DNA from 4 places in the Exiguobacterium sp. s40 genome. Region 3 is predicted to be linked to each of the others. Evidence: predicted binding sites of a transcription regulator. Region 3 holds the regulator's gene; each other region holds the start of a gene.
The links. Region 3 encodes Rex, which represses fermentation and respiration genes when NADH is low (regulators of the CRP and FNR family bind a similar motif). Its sites were predicted from a motif close to TTGTGAAATATTTCACAA; they were not measured.
Positions count from the first base shown of each region.

Region 1: KNP02_RS00390 (L-lactate dehydrogenase) is a predicted target of Rex. The motif match lies at 779-796, and genes of this name have one in related genera.
Region 2: cydD (thiol reductant ABC exporter subunit CydD) is a predicted target of Rex. The motif match lies at 1,319-1,336, and genes of this name have one in related genera.
Region 4: KNP02_RS09285 (formate/nitrite transporter family protein) is a predicted target of Rex. The motif match lies at 1,158-1,175, and genes of this name have one in related genera.

Region 1 covers NZ_JACSLC010000001.1:67,315-69,502, reverse strand. Annotated here, with positions in the region: gene KNP02_RS00395 (DUF92 domain-containing protein) at 1-745, shown strand, start outside; gene KNP02_RS00390 (L-lactate dehydrogenase) at 915-1,871, shown strand; gene KNP02_RS00385 (rhomboid family intramembrane serine protease) at 2,023-2,188, shown strand, end outside.
Region 2 covers NZ_JACSLC010000016.1:28,419-30,606, reverse strand. Annotated here, with positions in the region: gene cydD (thiol reductant ABC exporter subunit CydD) at 1-1,291, opposite strand, end outside; gene KNP02_RS12760 (Crp/Fnr family transcriptional regulator) at 1,416-2,105, opposite strand.
Region 3 covers NZ_JACSLC010000013.1:68,602-70,789, reverse strand. Annotated here, with positions in the region: gene KNP02_RS11735 (ABC-F family ATP-binding cassette domain-containing protein) at 1-433, opposite strand, end outside; gene KNP02_RS11730 (redox-sensing transcriptional repressor Rex) at 583-1,239, shown strand; gene KNP02_RS11725 (twin-arginine translocase TatA/TatE family subunit) at 1,239-1,457, shown strand; gene tatC (twin-arginine translocase subunit TatC) at 1,461-2,188, shown strand, end outside.
Region 4 covers NZ_JACSLC010000008.1:96,071-98,258, forward strand. Annotated here, with positions in the region: gene KNP02_RS09280 (anaerobic ribonucleoside triphosphate reductase) at 1-63, opposite strand, end outside; gene KNP02_RS09285 (formate/nitrite transporter family protein) at 255-1,097, opposite strand; gene KNP02_RS09290 (50S ribosomal protein L25/general stress protein Ctc) at 1,308-1,967, opposite strand.

The DNA.
Region 1 (2,188 bases), on a different contig from region 3:
TCTGGTAGCCTTCGCCGGCTATCGTCTGCGCTCACTGACCCGTTCTGGGGCTGTCTTGACGGTCGTGACGGGTACGGTCATTGGGTACGGATTTGGTTGGTTCGGGCTCTATTTGCTCGGTGTCTTCTTTTCGACGTCATCGCTCGCCTCGAAATACCGTTCCCGCGACAAAGAGCCTGTCGATGAAATCGTTGAAAAATCGGGACCTCGTGACTTCGCTCAAGTGCTCGCCAACGGTGGTATCGGGATGGCGACGGCGCTCGGCATGTTGCTTACACCGAACGATGCCTGGTTATTCGCGTACATCGCTTCGATTGCGGCGGCGACGAGCGACACATGGGGCTCCGAGTTCGGGGTGCTCGCCAAACAAAAACCGCGCTCCATTTTGACGTTCCGCGAAGTGGAACCGGGAACGAGTGGCGGGGTGTCTCCGTTCGGGACGTTCATGTCGGTCGCGGGGGCAACGGTCATTATCGTCGCTTCGTTGCCATTTATCGATATCAGCTTACGGTTCGCCGGCTTGTTGATTGTTCTCGGGTTGACCGGAAGCGTTGTCGACACTCTCCTTGGGGCGACAGTTCAACGCAAGTTTCGTTGTCGTGTATGCGGTAAGCTGACCGAGAAGAAAGTCCATCATCACGAGCCGACGACTTACGTTTCAGGCTGGAGCTTTCTCGGCAATGACGCCATCAACTTTTTGGCGATCGCCTCGGCGGCGGCGATTAGTTTCCTCTTGCTGCGATGAGGGTAGTACAGTCAGTGAAGATGTTTCAAATGAATGTGAATATTGTCACAATATTGCCAAACTGAAAACGGTTTCCCTTGTAGTGAGTATTTGTGAATGATGTTACAATCTTTATGTAACAGACAAAACAAAAACATGAAACAGATTGTTCGAAGGGTGGAGAATCAATATGGAAACATTAAATCATGCTAAAGTAACACGCGTCGCGCTCGTCGGGGCCGGAGCGGTCGGTGCCAGCTTTGCTTACCAATTGACGACAGCTAGTCTCTGTGAGGAACTTGTGATCATCGATATCAACAAATCGAAGGCTGAAGGGGAAGCAATGGACTTGAATCACGGTGTCTCGTTCGCCTCTTCACCGATGCGCGTCTGGGCAGGAGACTACACAGACTGTGGTGCAGCAGATATCGTCGTCATCACTGCCGGCGCACCGCAAAAACCAGGTGAAACACGTCTCGACCTCGTCGAAAAGAACGCCAAAATCATGAAGTCGATGATTGGGGACATCATGGCATCTGGTTTTGATGGCATCATCATCATCGCCTCAAACCCGGTCGACATCATGACCCACTTGGCTTGGAAATATTCAGGATTACCGAAGCATCGGGTGTTCGGTTCAGGAACGGTACTCGATACGTCACGTCTTCGCTACATGCTCGGTGATTACTTCAACGTCGATCCACGTAACTGCCACGCTTACATTATGGGCGAGCATGGTGACACAGAGTTCGCGGCATGGAGCAACGCCCGTATTTACGGAAAATCGGTCGAACAGTTGCTTGAAGAGAATGACGAGTACACATGGGAAGACCTCGAAGATATCTACGTCAACGTTCGTGACGCAGCCTACCATATCATCGAACGTAAAGGGGCGACGTACTACGCCATCGGTCTTGGTCTCCTTCGTCTTGTCAAAGCCGTGCTTCGCAACGAGAACACGTTATTGACGGTCGGCGCGCACTTGGACGGTGAGTACGGTTTGAACGACATCCACATCGGTGTACCAGCGATCATCAACCGTCAAGGTGTCCGTCAAGTCGTGGAAATCGAGTTATCAGAAGAAGAAAAACAAAAGATGCATCATTCGGCAGAAGTACTCTTGAAAACGATGCAACCTGTCTTGTAAAACCGAGCAATCCTTCGCTCATCACCGTAGCCGGCTAACGCGGCTACGGTTTTTTTGTCATCCGCTCTTCTCGACACGTTGCATAGAGGCTCTCTTTTGTCGCCAACTATAATTTCCTTTAAAATAAAAGTATAGAAGGAGGTGACCATCGATGTCAGAGCCAGCTTGTTTTTGGGAAGACGTATATCGTGCCGTCGAAGCAGGAGGACGCATCGAGGGCGTCTTAGAGCCGTCGCGGGCACTTTTATTGTTCGACACGAAAGCGGGGGACGTCTATCACCTCTACATACGGACGGACAAAGCCTGGGCGAACCATG
Region 2 (2,188 bases), on a different contig from region 3:
CGATATTATCGGCGACGGTACCGGCGAACAAATACGGATTTTGTGAGATGTAGCCAATCGTGTCATACCATGACGAATCGGTGTATGTCTCGAGCGGTTCTCCGTCGACGAGGACACGTCCACTGTCCGGTTTCACGAGCCCGGACAACACGTTCAAGACGGTCGTCTTGCCGGACCCGCTCGCCCCGACGAGCGCCACATGGGCGCCGGCAGGAATTACGCCGCTTAAAGGCTGGAGCGTGAAACGCCCCCCTTCATAGGCGAACGAGACGGCGTCGAGCTCAAGGTCGGGTGTCGGGCTCGTCAACGTCCGGTCGCCCCAGATCAAGCGTTCATCCGGTGCATCGAGCGCCTCGAAAATGCGGTCGGCTGCCCCCATGCTGCCGCGTCCGGTATGGAACGCACCTCCGAGGTCTTTGATGGCCAAATAGTATTCCGGAGCCAAGACGAGAATCAAAAAGCCGGAGAAGAACGTCAAGTTCTGCCAGACGACCATTTGCAGCGCCACTTCGAGCGCCACGACCCCTGTGCTGAGCATCGAGATGAACTCGAGCATGAGACCCGACAAGAACGCCGTCTTCAAGACGACCATCGTCGCGTCGCGGAAGTCGAGACTGCTCTTTTCAATCGCTTGCGCCTCACGCTCGGTCCGACCGTAGAGTTTCAACGTCGTCAATCCTTGCAACACGTCCAAGAACTTTCCGGAGAACTGGTTCATCTTCTCCATCTGTTGTTCGGATTTTTTCTGCGTCGCAATCCCGATGATAATGAAAAAGATTGGGATGAACGGCGCCGTCACCATCATGATGACGCCCGAGATCCAATGTTGGCTGAAGACGACGACGAGAATGAGCAGCGGAATGATCGACGTTTGAATGACTTGCGGCCAATATTGGCTGAAGTAGGCGTCGACTTCATCGACCGCGTCCATGAACACGCTCACCTTTTTACCGGATTGACCGGATAGTGACGTCTCGATCGGATTCGATGTATAACGGTCAAGCAACTGCAACCGGAGTGTCCGTTTCGCTTTCTCCGCTAGACTAGCTCCGATTCGTCCTGACATGTAGCCGAACAAAGCACGCGTGACGAGGGCGAGAATGAGCCAGCCGAGCGCCGGGATGATGCTTTCAAACGATGCATTTTTTAAAAAGACCTGGTCGACGATATCGACGATTAAATACGCCTGCGCCAAAATCGACAATCCGATCATCACCGCGGCGATGACGAGTCCGACGATATGGCGTTTTTCAGCTAAAGCGAGAGCTTGCAGTCGTTTCAATGCGTTCATCCTTTCTATACTATCCAAAACTTTTCTTTGTGAGGATTCTCACTAATTATAACTGATGCCTACGACCATGGCGAACGCTTCGCTTAGCCAGACATGCAAAAGACGCCGCGTATATCATGTGGCGTCATACGGTCGACTGTTCAAAGTATTCGGGATGGCCGATCATCAATTCACGCGCATCGAAGTGAAGCACCTCTTCTTTTCGTAAGCGCGATAAGATGTTCGACACGGTCTCCCGTGACGTGCCGGATAAGCGTGAGATTTCAATCATCGTGAACGGACACCGGACGCGAACCCCCTCTGCTTCCGGTTCCCCGAGGTCTTCAATCAAGTAATGGATCGTGTTGAGTACGCGTTCGGTCGCACTCGGAGTGATGATGTCCTGCACCCGTCGTTCGTGCAAGTCGAGAATCCGATTCATCTGTCCGACGATATGGAGTAACATCGACGCGTTCCGAGAGACGAGTTGTTCGAATCGGTCCGTCGGCATATAGATGACCTCGATATCGGTCAACGCCTCCGCCGAATGTTGATAATACGGTTCCGTCATCAAGCCACGATACGAGAACAGTTGCTTTGGTTTCAAGTAGTCCGTATATTGATGGGTCGCCGTCTCGTTGTTGCGCTCGAGCTTTACATAACCGCTAATCAAGAAATAGACCCGTTCCCGGGGATCCCCCTCTATGAACAAGAATTGACCTTTCCGATACGTGCGGCAATAGACATGCGGCAACAGCGCCTCGAGCTCTCGTGTGGCACATTTAGCGAACACATCAAGCTGCCTCAAATCGTCCACCGTCCATTTTGGTTTCATGTCGCATCCTCCAATCCATCTTGCCTCTCTTTTAAGTATAAAACGACTCTTTTGTGAAAACGCTTACAAAATCCAACGATTTT
Region 3 (2,188 bases):
TTGCCTCGTATTGATAGCCGCCGCGGTCTTTGAACGTATGCTGTTCTTCATCGTAAGACGACAGCAGGCGCTCATAGGCGGCCGGGTCGTTCAAAATGCGCTCTGAACCCATGTCTTGCTCCATGCGGCGCAGCGTCTTTTCTTGTTCGATTAAATCGGTGAAGACATTGAGCATCTCATTCCAAATTGTCTCGTTGGATTCGAGTCCTGAATCTTGGGCCAGGTAGCCGATGGTGACGTCTTTTGGCTTCATGATATCGCCCGAGTCGTAGTTGTATTCCCCGGCGATGACTTTGAGCAATGTCGACTTGCCGGCACCGTTACGGCCGACAAGCGCGACGCGTTCGCCTTCTTGAATTTCGAGTTTGACGTTCTCTAAAATCGGCTCGACGCCGAATGATTTCGATAAGTTATTGACTTGCAGTAGGATCAAGTGAAAAAACCCCTTTCTCTCTATTTAGTATACTTTATTTCTTCCCCTTTTCAGGTATATTCGTTGAGTGGTCATGTGAATTCGTTTACAATCAAGGTGTATGAAATTAGATTCGTTTGAAACGCGTCGTAAAAAGGAGGCTCTTTCCGTTGAGTCAAAACGAACCAAAGATTCCGCAAGCGACAGCCAAACGGTTGCCACTATACTATCGGTTTATCCAAAGCCTGCATTCATCAGGAAAACAGCGTGTCTCTTCTGCTGAACTGAGTGAGGCGGTCAAGGTCGATTCGGCCACAATCCGTCGCGATTTCTCGTACTTCGGTGCGCTCGGTAAAAAGGGATATGGCTATAACGTACAGTATCTGTTAGACTTTTTCCGTAAGACACTGAATCAGGACGAGATTACGAACGTCGCCTTAGTCGGGGTTGGTCATCTCGGGACAGCTTTCGTCAACTATAACTTCCTTAAAAACAATAACACACATATCGTCGTCGGGTTCGACGCAGACGAGACAAAAGTCGGCACGACGATGTCCGGTGTCCCGATTCATCACGTCGATGAGATGGAACAGATCATGAAGCAAAACAAGATTGACGTCGCGATTTTGACGGTGCCGTCTGTCTATGCACAGCCTGTCGCGGATGACTTGGTCCGCTTCGGCATCAAAGGCATCTTGAACTTTACACCGGCCAGGCTTACTGTGCCGGACACGGTCCGCGTCCATCATATCGACTTGTCGATCGAACTCCAGTCGCTCATTTACTTTATGCAACACTATCCATCTGCTGAGGGGGTCCATCAATAATGGAATTACTATCATCGTTGCTCGTCGTCGGTATTCCTGGGGGAGCGAGTATCTTCATTATCGCCATCGTCGCGCTTATCATCTTCGGGCCGAAGAAATTGCCTGAATTCGGACGCGCCGCCGGACAAACGCTCCGTGAGTTCAAAAATGCCACGAGTGGCATGATGAACGAGCATGACGAGAAAGACAAGAAAGAAATTGAGAAGAAAGAGCAGTAAGCGATGAGCCATCAACCTGATCAAGAACGGGCACTGTCCGACCACTTGACAGAGCTGCGGAGACGACTGATGCTGTCGGCATTTGTCGTCTTTGCCTTCTTTTTGATTGCTTTGCCGAGTGTCAAATATGTGCTCGCCTATCTCCAGGCCGACCTCGTCGAACGAGGGCTTGAATTGAACGCCTTTGGGGTCGCGGACCCGCTCATGATTTATTTGAACTTGGCGCTCGTCATCGGTCTCGTCGCGGCTGGTCCGTTTCTACTGTATCAACTGTGGGCGTTTGTCGCACCTGGTCTGCATCCGAACGAGCGGAAAGCGACGCTCGCCTATATTCCGATCATCTTTATCTTGTTCCTCGTCGGTTTGGCGTTTGCCTACTATTGGTTGTTCCCGCTCGTCCTCGATATCTCGACGGACCTCGGGCAAGACCTTGGTCTGACGCAAATCATCGGGGCGTCGAACTACTTCACGTTCTTGCTGCAACTGACCATTCCATTCGGACTGTTATTCCAGTTGCCGGTCGTGACGATGTTCTTGACGCGCATCGGTGTCGTGACACCGTACTTCCTGTCATCGATTCGGAAATATGCGTACTTCGCCTTGTTCGTCATCGCGGCCTTCATCACGCCGCCGGATTTGACGTCGCACCTCATGGTGTCGCTGCCGCTCTTCTTCTTGTATGAAATCAGCTTGTCGATTTCACGCATCACGTACCGGGGCGTGCTCCGTCG
Region 4 (2,188 bases), on a different contig from region 3:
GGCGTTCTCTTGTACGAGGTCCTGATCTGGGAGAACACAGACATCTTCATAAAGCTGGAGCATATTCACTCCGCATCACCTCACTATATATTGATTACAAGCGAGTTAATTACTCGCTTAAGTTCCATATATAGATTATGTCATGTTTTTCTGGGAAGTAGTGAAGTCTAAATTGTGAGCATTAAGTGTGACGTATTCGCAAAAAAATAGCCGAGCCCTCATCTGGACTCGACCATACCTTAATGTGAACCATATCACAACTCTTTAGCAGGCTTTACGATTTTAAATTCGACTTCTTCTTTTTCTTCTGACTCTTGGGCTTCACGCAAGCCTTTCGCGTTCAACCATGTATAAATCGCACCCATGAACAAGGCACCACCAATAATGTTACCGAACGTCGCCGGAATCAAATTGTGGATGGCACCGGCAAAGCTTATCGCCTCAGGATGTGGGACGACAAGAGTAAGCGCGAACAAGACGAAGTTGGCAATGACGTGATCAAACCCTGACGCGAAGAAGACGGCGACGAGGAAAATCATCGAGAAGATTTGAGCGAACTCATTTTTCATTTGTTTTGGTAGGAAGATCGCGAGACAGACCATCCAGTTGCAGAAAATAGCACGGAAGAAAATCTCGACTGTCGTGTGATGCATCTTACTCTCGACGACCGCGAACAGCCAGTTGTCCATCCCAAGTTCTTGGATGACCCCAGTCGGCGCGAGCAGCAAGGCGAACAAAACGCCACCGAGCGCATTCCCGACAAAGCAGAGCAACCAGACGAGCATCGTGTCGCTGAGCGTCGTGTACCCCCGCATCGTCGAGGTTGTGAAGTACATCGTATTCCCGGTGAACAGTTCGGCTCCGCCATAGATGATCATGACGAGGGCGATTCCGAATGAGAATCCTCCGATGAGCGTTGTGAACGGAGAATCGATCAAATACATTCCATTGACGACTTTCAGTGTGAAAATTGAAGCGAATCCGATAAAGATCCCCGCGAGCATTGCTCGTAAAAAGTACTCCATTGGCCGATAATGAATCATTTGCGAAGATGCCTGTGCTTTCTTCCGCAACGATTCGAGTGCATGGATTTCCATTGATGCCATGTCACAAACCCTTCTTTCTGTTTGAATGAAACCATTATAATAAGAACGAACATGTGAAATCATTAACAATATAAGCCCGAAACGAATAAATTGCAATCGCCCCTTCCACATGTTGACACATTTTTCACATCGTAATCGTTTACATTTGTCGGATTTGTGACTAGAAAAAAACGACCCTTCGCAAAGGGCCGTTCGAAATGATTATTCTTTGTTTTCAGAAGTCTCTTCCGACTCTTCCGTTGAAGTTTCTGACGCCTCTTCAGTCGCTTCAACTTCGCCTTCTGTCGCTGTATCAGCTTCAAGGTCTTCGACCGCCACCGGTTCATTCACCGATGCGATTTGAAGATCACCCTCAGATACGATTTCGTAATCTTTGTTCTCTGGAATATCAGCGACAGTGAGCGAGTCACCGATGCCGAGTTCAGAAACATCAAGCTCGATACGCTCCGGAATGTTGGCTGGTGTTGCCGAGACCGTTACTTTATAGATCGTCTGTGCCAAGTAGCTGCCTTCTTTGACGCCTTTCGCGTCGCCGACAAGTGTGACGTCCGCTTCGACTTCTGTCGCTTCGTCCATCTTCACTGCCATAAATTCGACGTGCTTGTATTCGTTCGTGAATGGGTCGACTTCTGTCCCGTGAACGAGTGTATTCACTTTCTTACCATCGATATTGAGTTCGATCAAAGCGTTGTCGCCGTGTTCACGAAGAATCTTACGAAGTGCCATCTCTTCGAATGCGACCGGTGTGCTTTCAACTTTGTAGCCGTAAACGACACCTAACACTTTTCCTTCTTTACGCAAGTTAGCGCGGACCGAACGTGGTCGTAATTCTCGTTTCGTTACTTTAAGCGTGTCTGCCATAATCTTTTCCCCCTACTGGTTTATCGATCATGTCTACATCTTGAGGGTGAGGCAGTGAAAAAGCCACCTCTCAACCTCGATGCGTTGAGTGACATGTGTATATTGTTCCCATAGCCACCTATCCATAAACGTAACAGGAGGTTAAAAAAAGATTACAGGCGTGTTAATCTGTACCCCTTGTAAAGGACATTAATAAAAAAACTTATGCTGATTCAAGGAGA